One region of the Pseudocitrobacter sp. 2023LY-00077 genome, then DNA from elsewhere that is predicted to be linked to it. Evidence: riboswitches for the same ligand, from Rfam matches in the RefSeq annotation. Region 1 holds a riboswitch; each other region holds the start of a gene.
What was found. Region 1 has a riboswitch for thiamine pyrophosphate ahead of thiC (phosphomethylpyrimidine synthase ThiC). Riboswitches for the same ligand answer to the same signal wherever they lie in the genome.
Positions count from the first base shown of each region.

Region 2: it holds a riboswitch for thiamine pyrophosphate, as region 1 does, so the genes downstream of both, thiM (hydroxyethylthiazole kinase) here and thiC (phosphomethylpyrimidine synthase ThiC) in region 1, are expected to answer to the same signal.
Region 3: it holds a riboswitch for thiamine pyrophosphate, as region 1 does, so the genes downstream of both, tenA (thiaminase II) here and thiC (phosphomethylpyrimidine synthase ThiC) in region 1, are expected to answer to the same signal.

Region 1 is NZ_JBSPEI010000026.1:20,668-23,939, forward strand. It holds gene thiC (phosphomethylpyrimidine synthase ThiC) at 1-1,472, opposite strand, end outside; TPP riboswitch at 1,559-1,668, opposite strand; gene rsd (sigma D regulator) at 1,719-2,207, opposite strand; gene nudC (NAD(+) diphosphatase) at 2,304-3,077, shown strand; gene hemE (uroporphyrinogen decarboxylase) at 3,121-3,272, shown strand, end outside.
Region 2 is NZ_JBSPEI010000001.1:430,735-434,006, reverse strand. It holds gene thiD (bifunctional hydroxymethylpyrimidine kinase/phosphomethylpyrimidine kinase) at 1-467, opposite strand, end outside; gene thiM (hydroxyethylthiazole kinase) at 464-1,249, opposite strand; TPP riboswitch at 1,284-1,381, opposite strand; fluoride riboswitch at 1,478-1,545, shown strand; gene ACWWFX_RS01980 (universal stress protein) at 1,623-2,045, shown strand; gene crcB (fluoride efflux transporter CrcB) at 2,061-2,435, shown strand; gene ACWWFX_RS01970 (LysR family transcriptional regulator) at 2,432-3,272, opposite strand, start outside.
Region 3 is NZ_JBSPEI010000021.1:16,411-19,682, reverse strand. It holds gene ACWWFX_RS21520 (ABC transporter permease) at 1-386, opposite strand, end outside; gene ACWWFX_RS21515 (ABC transporter ATP-binding protein) at 413-1,153, opposite strand; gene tenA (thiaminase II) at 1,150-1,833, opposite strand; TPP riboswitch at 1,898-2,000, opposite strand; gene lysM (peptidoglycan-binding protein LysM) at 2,079-2,522, opposite strand; gene ACWWFX_RS21500 (glycoside hydrolase family 10-like protein) at 2,608-3,272, opposite strand, start outside.

The DNA.
Region 1 (3,272 bases):
GCGCAGCCGAACCAGCCAATCATCGCCGCGCCAATCCCGGAGGTGAAATGGTCGTAGCCTGGTGCAATATCGGTGGTGAGCGGCCCTAACGTATAAAACGGCGCTTCATGGCAGTGCTCCAGCTCTTCGGTCATATTACGGCGGATCATCTGCATTGGCACATGGCCGGGCCCTTCAATCATCACCTGCACGTCATATTCCCAGGCGATTTTGGTCAATTCGCCCAACGTGTGAAGTTCTGCAAACTGGGCTTCATCGTTGGCATCCTGAATTGAGCCAGGACGCAGGCCGTCGCCCAGCGACAGCGATACATCATAGGCGGCGCAAATTTCACAAATTTCGCGGAAGTGCTGATAAAGGAAGTTTTCCTGATGATGCGAGAGGCACCACTTCGCCATGATTGAGCCACCGCGCGACACAATACCGGTCAGGCGTTTGGCGGTCATCGGCACGTAACGCAGCAGCACGCCCGCATGAATGGTGAAGTAGTCTACGCCCTGTTCGGCCTGTTCCAGCAACGTATCGCGGAACGCTTCCCAGCTCAGATCCTCGGCGATCCCATTGACCTTCTCCAGCGCCTGGTAGATCGGCACGGTGCCGATTGGTACCGGGCTGTTGCGCAGGATCCATTCGCGGGTTTCGTGGATGTAACGCCCGGTGGAGAGGTCCATCACCGTATCGGCGCCCCAGCGCGTTGCCCACACCAGTTTTTCCACCTCTTCTTCAATCGAGGAGCTGACTGCGGAGTTACCGATATTGGCGTTCACCTTCACCAGGAAGTTACGCCCGATGATCATCGGTTCCGATTCCGGATGGTTAATATTGGCCGGGATAATCGCCCGACCTGCCGCCACTTCGGCACGGACAAACTCAGGCGTGATGTTTTGTGGTAGCAGCGTGTCGAAGCTTTGCCCCGGATGCTGCTGGCGCAGTACTTCGCTGCGAATGCGCTCGCGCCCCATATTTTCGCGCAGGGCGATAAATTCCATCTCCGGGGTGATTACCCCCCGACGAGCATAATGGAGTTGGGTGACGCGCTTGCCGGGACACGCGCGTTTTGGCGTCAACAGGCCGGTGAAGCGCAATTCGTCGAGAAATTCGTCCGCGAGGCGGGCCTGAGTATAGGCGGAGCTGCGCGCCGTTAAGGTTTCGCTATCGGCGCGCGCGTCAATCCACGGCTGGCGCAGTTTTGCCAGGCCCTGGCGGATATCGATTTTTTCGGCTGGGTCGCCGTAGGGGCCGGAGGTGTCATACACCGGGATCGCTTCATTCTCTTCGTACTGCGCATTATCCTCGCTGCCGCCAATGAGCGTGGGGCTAAGCTGAATTTCGCGCATCGGCACGCGTACGCCAGGCTGTGTACCTGCGAGATAAATACGGCGCGAGTTAGGGAAAGCGGTGCCTTCCAGAGTATCAATAAAGCGTTGAGCCTGTTCGCGTTGTTCACGGCGAGTCAGTTTTGTTGTAGACATAGCGCATACCAAATAAAAAAGGATATGGCTTGTCAGACGACGGATGGAGTAATGGATGCACAGCGCCCGTGAAGGCAGAGGCATAAAGCTGAATTACTCTTGTTCCCTTCGCAGGTATTAGCCTGATCAGGTTCCGCGGATCCCGAATTAACGGTCTCAGCCTGTGTTTTCACACGTGGCACTCCGACAAGATGTAGCCCCATAAATGGGACGATGAATGTAAACTACGCGTTAATGCGTAAAATCTCAAGCGGGACGTTTGATCCCGGGGCTATCGTGCATCGCATCCAGCACGAGCATGATGAGCTTATCTTCGAGCACAAAACGTGCCTCCAGCGCCTCGCCGATATCCGACAATGCTTGTTGAAATTCAAAGCAATTATCGTGATCGATGGCCGTCTCCAGGCTGGAGTCGTAATAGTCCATAATCAACTGGGTGTTGGCTTCCAGCCTGGGCCAGATTTTAGTGGCCGTTAAAAGCGCGGCGTCGCCTTCCAATTTATGGAGAATGCGTTCATAAATACTGAAGTGGCAGGAGGAGAGGTAGTCCACCAGTCGCTGACAAAAATCATCCAGTGCTTTTTCATTCAGCCGTATAAACGATTCTTTGCCAGGCTTAATCCCAATCAGGTTGGAATAAGCGACAAGCAATTGCTTGCGTATGTTGAGCCAGCGGTCGACCAGTTTGTTACTGCCTCCAACATGCTCCGTCAGGCTTTCGAGCTGGTTTAACATGTGATTGACTCCGCACAAGTGGATTTAAAGACTGCGCACTAAGATGTAACGATAATGTAAATAACATGCCAGTGAAGCAAAGGTAGTGCAATAGATATGGATCGTATAATTGAAAAATTAGACATCGGCTGGTGGGTCGTCAGCCATGAGCAAAAATTATGGCTGCCGGGCGGAGAATTACCCTGGGGCGAAGCGGGAAAATTCGACCTTGCGGGGCAACGCGCGCTGCTGATTGGTGAATGGCAAGGCTCGCCGGTGTGGCTGATTCAGCAACAGCGTCGTCATGATATGGGCTCGCTGCGGCAAATTCTCGACCAGGATGCCGGGCTGTTTCAACTCGCCGGGCGCGGCGTGCAGCTGGCGGAGTTCTACCGCTCGCATAAATTCTGCGGCTACTGTGGGCATACCATGCACCCCAGCAAAACCGAATGGGCGATGCTGTGCGACCACTGCCGTCAACGCTACTATCCGCAAATCGCGCCCTGCATCATCGTCGCCATTCGTCGCGATGACACCATCCTGCTGGCGCAGCATACGCGTCATCGCAACGGCGTACACACCGTGCTGGCTGGGTTCGTTGAAGTGGGCGAAACGCTGGAGCAGGCCGTCGCGCGCGAAGTGATGGAAGAGAGCAGTATAAAAATCAAAAACCTGCGTTATGTCACCTCCCAACCGTGGCCGTTCCCGCAATCACTGATGACCGCGTTTATGGCCGAGTATGACAGCGGCGATATCGTGATCGACCCCAAAGAGTTGCTGGAAGCCAACTGGTATCGCTATGACAATTTACCGTTACTGCCGCCGCCGGGAACCGTCGCCCGTCGACTCATTGAAGATACTGTCGCACTCTGCCGGGCAGAGTATGAGTGACACTCATGTTACACTGGCGTGAAAGAGCTCAAGGAATGGAAAAATGACCGAACTGAAAAACGATCGTTACCTGCGTGCGCTGCTGCGTCAGCCTGTAGATGTCACCCCTGTCTGGATGATGCGCCAGGCGGGCCGTTATTTACCGGAATATAAAGCGACCCGTGCCCAGGCCGGGGATTTTATGTCCCTGTGCAA
Region 2 (3,272 bases), on a different contig from region 1:
CGCTCATTTCGCGCATGCGGCGCATCCAGCAATGCCGCCGCTTCCGGCAGATTCGGCGTAATTAACGAGACCTGTGGCAGCAGGCGTTGACGCAGCGTTTCTACCGCCGCGGGCGATAGCAACGCATCGCCGCTTTTGGCCAACATGACCGTATCCAGCACCACATTTTCCACCCGATGGCGCTGTAATCGCTCCGCCACGGCTTCAACGATATCAGTTTCCGCCAGCATACCGATTTTGGTGGTATCGATGCGCACATCGTTAAACACGGAATCCAGCTGCGCAGCGACAAAATCCGGTTCAATACGATAGACCGACTGCACGCCATGGGTGTTTTGCGCCACCAGCGCGGTAATCACCGAACAGCCGTATGCGCCCAATGCTGAGAAGGTTTTCAGATCCGCCTGAATGCCCGCGCCACCGCTTGGATCGGTACCGGCAATGGTTAATGCGTTAATCCGTTTCATGCCAGTGCCTCCCCATCAAGCACATACAGTGCATCAAGTAATGCCGGGACAAAACTGCCCGGTCCGTTATCGACCGCCGCACGACCACCGGCCAGTTTCATAAAGGCGCAGGCAGAGGCAATGTTATCCAGCCTGTCGCCCGGCAGCGCACAGCTTGCCGCGACGACCGCAGACAATGCACAGCCCGTCCCCACTACCCGGGTCATCAGCGGATTGCCGCCCGTTACCGCGATAACGCGTTGTCCATCGGTGATGTAATCCACTTCGCCCGTCACCGCCACAACGGTATTGATTTGACGCGCCAGAGCCTGTGCCGCCGGTAGCGCAGCAGCGGCGGTATCGGTGGTATCCACGCCGCGCCCTCCCGCGCTCATTCCCGCCAGCGCCATAATTTCGGAGGCATTCCCCCGAATGGCGGCAGGTTTTAAGGTCAACAGGTCGTGGCAAAACTCGGTGCGCAGCGTTAACGCGCCCACGGCGACAGGGTCGAGAGTCCAGGGTTTACCCGCAGCGTTCGCACTCAACGCGGCGGCTTTCATCGCCTGCGCGCGCGGCTGCGTTAGCGTGCCGACGTTTATCAATAACGCATCGGCAATGGCAGAGAACTGCGCGGCTTCCTGCGCATCAATCACCATCGCGGGGGATGCACCGAGCGCCAGCAATACGTTGGCGGTAAAGGTCTGCACGACGTCGTTAGTCATACAGTGAACAAGGGGGGCGTGATGACGAAAAAGATGTAACGAATGCGCGATTTGCGCGGGACTAAGCGGCTCTGCTTGCATGGTTTGCTCCTGCCAGAACGTCCAGAAGCAATGACCTGACGGTCTCTGACTTCCCTACGCTGGCATTATCCAGATCAGGTGGTACGGGTTTTTCTCAGCCTTCACGAAGGAAGGGCACCCCGAGTCATCAATACAACAAATTCGTGTATCGCAGCAGGTTACGGCAAGTGCCGGGTGGAAGCAAGCCGCACAAACCATTTGCAATCCCCCCATCATCGGTCCAAAATTATTCACAAAGGTGATGGCGTTCCACCTTTCCCAACCGCCCTGCTGGGGCTGATGACGCCTGGTATACCCTCTTAACATGGAGGTATGTCAGGCTGTCTGTCGTTTGAAGACCCGCTCATACCTCGCAACCTGACGAGGTTTTTTTATGCCTGTTTACAACCATGCGCTGGTGCTGATTAACAACAGCCTTGATGGCATTCCCCTGCTCGATCACGCTGCAAAAATGGCGCAGGAGAACGCGATGACGATAACCATCGCGCATATCAGCACCGATTATCGCGCCCTCAATTATGTCTCCGACAGCCTGATGGATGACGTGGTTTCGCAGGAAGTCATTCAGGCCAAAGCCCTGTTGAGCGAGCTGGCGGAATCCGTTTCCTTACCGGTACAAACGCTGGAACTGGTCACGACCCGTCGCTTTGAAGATGTCGAATCCTGTATCCGCGATCGCCGTATCGATCTGGTCATCGCCGGACATCACAATCGCCTGCTGGGCGTGCTCGCCTCCCACTCCCTTGAGTACATCAACCATCTGACGGTGGATGTGCTGATCAAACATTTAGCATAAGGATTTACGCGCGTGATGTATCGTTCATTACTGGCCGTTATTATTGGCGGCTCTACCGGGTGTGTCATTCGTTGGTGGCTGTCGATGAAACTGAACAGCCTTTTCCCCAGCCTGCCACCGGGAACGCTGGTGGTTAATCTGGTCGGTGGTTTTATTATTGGCGCGGCGCTGGCGTTCTTTTTGCGCCAGCCGCAGCTGGACCCGGCATGGAAGTTACTGATTACCACCGGACTTTGCGGCGGGATGACGACCTTTTCCACTTTTTCGGCGGAGATCGTCACCCTTTTGCAAAACGGCAACTATCTGTGGGCGATGATTTCGGTGATGACTCACGTGGTGGGATCGCTCCTGATGACCGCTGCCGGATTCTTTTTGATGACGCTGGTTTAGCCCCTACGCTGCACCAGCGCTTCACAGCGTTCCTTCACTGCCTCATACAACAACCGCACCGCAGGCGAGAGCTGCTTGCGATGCGGACAAATCATGTTCAGCGGCACGCAGTCGCCTTCATAGTCCGGCAGCAGCAATTTCAGTCGTCCCTGAAAGACATCTTCACTGACGTCGAGCCAGGACTTATTGGCAATGCCTTCCCCGGCAATCGCCAGTCGGCGTATAACCTCCGCGTCATCGCTGATAATCGTGCCATTGACCTGCACTTCGTGGGTTTCTTCCCCCGCAGTGAGCGTCCAGCGATCGAACAATCGACCTCGCAGGACATAGGTCAGCGCATCACACTTTTCTAAATCAGCGGGCGTTGCCGGTTCGCCATTTTTGGCGATCCACTCTGGCGATGCGACCAGCACGCGGCGATTATCCGGTGCGATGGGCAGCGCGACGTACGATGCATCCTCATTGCTGCCGTAGCGAAAGGCGACATCAACCGGATCTTTAAACACATCCGTCACCTGGTCAGAGAAAAGAATGCGCAATTTAAGCGCCGGGTGGCGCTGGCGGAACTGGCGGAAAATACCGAGCAGGAGATTTCGTCCCAAATCAGAAGGCACCGCAATTTGCAGCGTACCGCGAATTTCATCGTCGGGCGTTTGAATCTGCTGGAGCCCGGCCTGCATCGTTTCCAGCATTTGCGTGGCGTAGGGCAGCCAGGTTTCGCCCTCTGGCGTCAAGCGCAGGCTGCGCGTTGAACGGGCAAACAGACGGATATTAAGCGCCGTCTCAAGACGCTTAATGGCGGAACTCACCTGCGCAGGCGGCAGACCGGCCTCGCGC
Region 3 (3,272 bases), on a different contig from region 1:
CCGTCAAACAGAGCCGAGGTGACCGGGAAGAAGATAATCAGTACCGCCATGGTGACCTTGGCGCTCATGCCAAAACCAAACCACAGCACCAGCAGTGGGGCGAGGGCAAAGACCGGTATCGCCTGGCTGGTTAATACCACCGGCATCACCCAGCGCTGAAGACGGGGAGAAAAGACCATGCACAGCGCCAGAATCGCCCCGAGCAGTACGCCAATCACCAGGCCACTGCCGATTTCCGCCAGGGTAATCAACGTGTGCCAGCCGAGGTAACGACCATTATCGTGCAGGGCCTGAACTACCGCCGTGGGCGATGGCAGCAGGAATGCTGGAATAGAGCCGAGCGTCGCCAGCCACCATAACCCCACTAAGCCTGCAAACAGCGTCATCCCGCGCCAGATTCGTGATAAGAAAATCACTGTGCCCCCCGAATGAGCTGTTGCATAAGCTCACGTTGACTCTGGATAACCAGAGGATCGTCAAGTTCGCGTGGCGGCAGGCCAGCCATAACGTGGGAGTCATCGATGCCGCCAGGATGTTTCGCCAGAACCAGAATGTGATGACTCAGGCGGCAGGCCTCTACGGGGTCGTGTGTGATCAATAGCACGGTACGGTCAGCCAGCAGTTCCGCCGCCAGCGCCTGAATCGTGGCGCGGGTAATCGCGTCCAGCGCGGAAAACGGCTCATCCATCAGGACAATCGGCTGCTGTTCATAGAGGGTTCGGGCGATGGCGGCGCGCTGGCGCATTCCGCCGGATAACGTCTGCGGCAGGGCGTGGCCATAACTGCTTAGCCCCACACGCTCAAGCAGCTCTTGTGCCCATTGGCGATCGGCTTTTTCTCCGCGTAAACGCGCCCCCAGGCAAACATTCTGTTCAATGGTTAACCACGGATAGAGCAGATCGCGCTGCCCCATCCAGGCGATTCGGCCTGCGAGCGGGCGACCATGTTCATCCGCCACGCTACCCGATGTGGGTGCTGCCAGCCCGGCAACAATGCGCAGCAGGCTGGTTTTACCCGCACCGCTGGCACCCAGCAAGGAGACGAAATGCCCTGCCGGGATAGTCACGTTCAGGTTCTCGAATATTGTCTTATTGCCATAACGCAGCGTAAGGTCTGTTAGCCTGATCGCGGGGGATTCATTCACCGCCTTCATGATTTCGCGTTCAACCCCATCTGCCAGAACGCGCTTTCCAGCCGGGTGGCGGTGGTGAAGATAGATGAAAGTTCAGCGATACGGCCTTCACCACCGCGCTGAGCCGCCAGATTTTCAAATAGCGTCAGAGAGGCTTGTACGCCTGCCAGATAGCCCTCATCACCATAGTTGCGGATCCACGGCGCGTAAGGATTACCCTCAAAGACGGTTGCCGGATCGTTGAGCAGGCGCAGGCCGATTTCCGCATAGCCTGCCACGCACGGCATCAGTGCGGTGAGCAGATCAAGCACATCGCCTGAATGCCCCACATCCAGAACATAACGGGTGTAATTCACCGTTTCGGCGGCTTCTTCCACCTGCGTAACGTCGGATTCCGTTAATCCCCATTGCTGGCAGTAGCTGATATGCAGCGGCAGTTCGTTAAGAATCGCGTTCAGTGATGCCGTCGCCGCGCGCATTTCCGGCAGATTTTGCAGTTTGCTCACCAGCAGTGCGTAGGCGCGGGCGAAATGAACTAAAAACAGGTAATCCTGGGTGAGATATCGGCGGAACGCAGGTTCAGGCAGGGTGCCCGCACCTAACTGCTGGACAAATTCATGGGCGACATAATCGTGCCAGTGGTGACCCGCAAGCGTGCGAAGGCGTCCGTAAAGACCGGTTTCAAACAGGGGTAAAGACATGGGACCTCCAGTAATTAAGTGGAGATCCGGGCTCAATGAGGGAAGAACAGGAATTGGCTGTGTAAATAGATGGCTAACCCGTCCCTTCGCTGGCATGACCCAGATCAGGTTCTAAGGGTTCGGCTTGCGCCATCTCAGCCCATTTCTGGACACCCCTCGGACAGGAGGTTTTATACGATATTTTGTCTGTGAATACAACGAGGGGGGAACGCTTACCGGAATGACTTCCAGCAAGCGTGCGGTTATCAGGCTTTAGGAATACGTAAAGTCTGGCCGGGATAAATTTTATCCGGATGAGAAAGCATCGGGCGGTTGGCTTCAAAGATTTTATTGTACAGATTGGCGTTGCCGTATACGTTTTTGGAGATCGCGCTCAGCGTATCGCCGGATTTCACGGTGTAGTAGGTGGCTTCATCCGCACTATCGGCAGCGGTAATGTTATTCTCAACTTCACTGACTCCGGCAACGTTACCGACGGCGACCTGAATTTTCTCTTTCTCTTCCTGGGTTAGCCCATCGCCGGTGACGCTGGCTTTCCCGTCGACGACCGTCACCTGAACTTTATCCGCACCGGGAATATTGAGTTTCTTTAAATGCTCGGTGACTTTTTCGCCCTGGTCCTGATGCGAATCCGTCAGTTTATCCCACAGTTTTTCACCTGCTTCTTTCACGAAGTTAAACAGTCCCATATCCGTTCTCCAGTAAAGAATGTCAGGGTAAGCATAGCAGATGAGGTGCGCTACGCCGGGTTTGCGTAGCGCACAAAAGGCAGGATTAATGGCCCCAGCGGGTTTTCAGATAATTCACCGCCTGGCGGGTTTGCGGTTGATTGAGATTATCTTCGCGGAACAGGATCGTCCCGTTGATTTCCGGGATTGATTCATTGAGATCGATCTGCTTACTCAGCTCTGGTACGCCGCCATTCACCGCCCAGTCAGGTTCTTTTTTCGACGGTTCGCCCACTTTATACAGCGCCACGCCAATATAGAGTCGTGTTTTGGTCGGTTTCACCACATCCGCCCACCATTTTGCCAGCACATCATAACGCGCAGCGTCGCGGGCAAACGGCCAGTACAGCTGCGGGGCGATGTAGTCCAGCAAGCCTTGCTGCACCCAAAGGCGGGTATCAGCATAAGACTCATCGTAGGCGGCCGCACCGCGCGTATCCGACCCTAAAGGATCGTGCGAGCGGTTACGCCAGACGCCCGCCGGGCTTACGCCAAACTCGACGTCGGGCTTCAGCTGCTTAATGGTGCGTGAAACCTGCTCGATAAGCTGTTGCGTGTTATGGCGTCGCCAGTCGGCTTTTGACGCATATTGCTGGCCATACTGCCGCCAGGTCTGGTTATCGTTAAGCGTAGAGCCGGCAGTTTCGGTATAGAAGTAGTCATCAAACTGCACGCCATCGACCGGATATTTTGCCACCACTTCCGCCACAA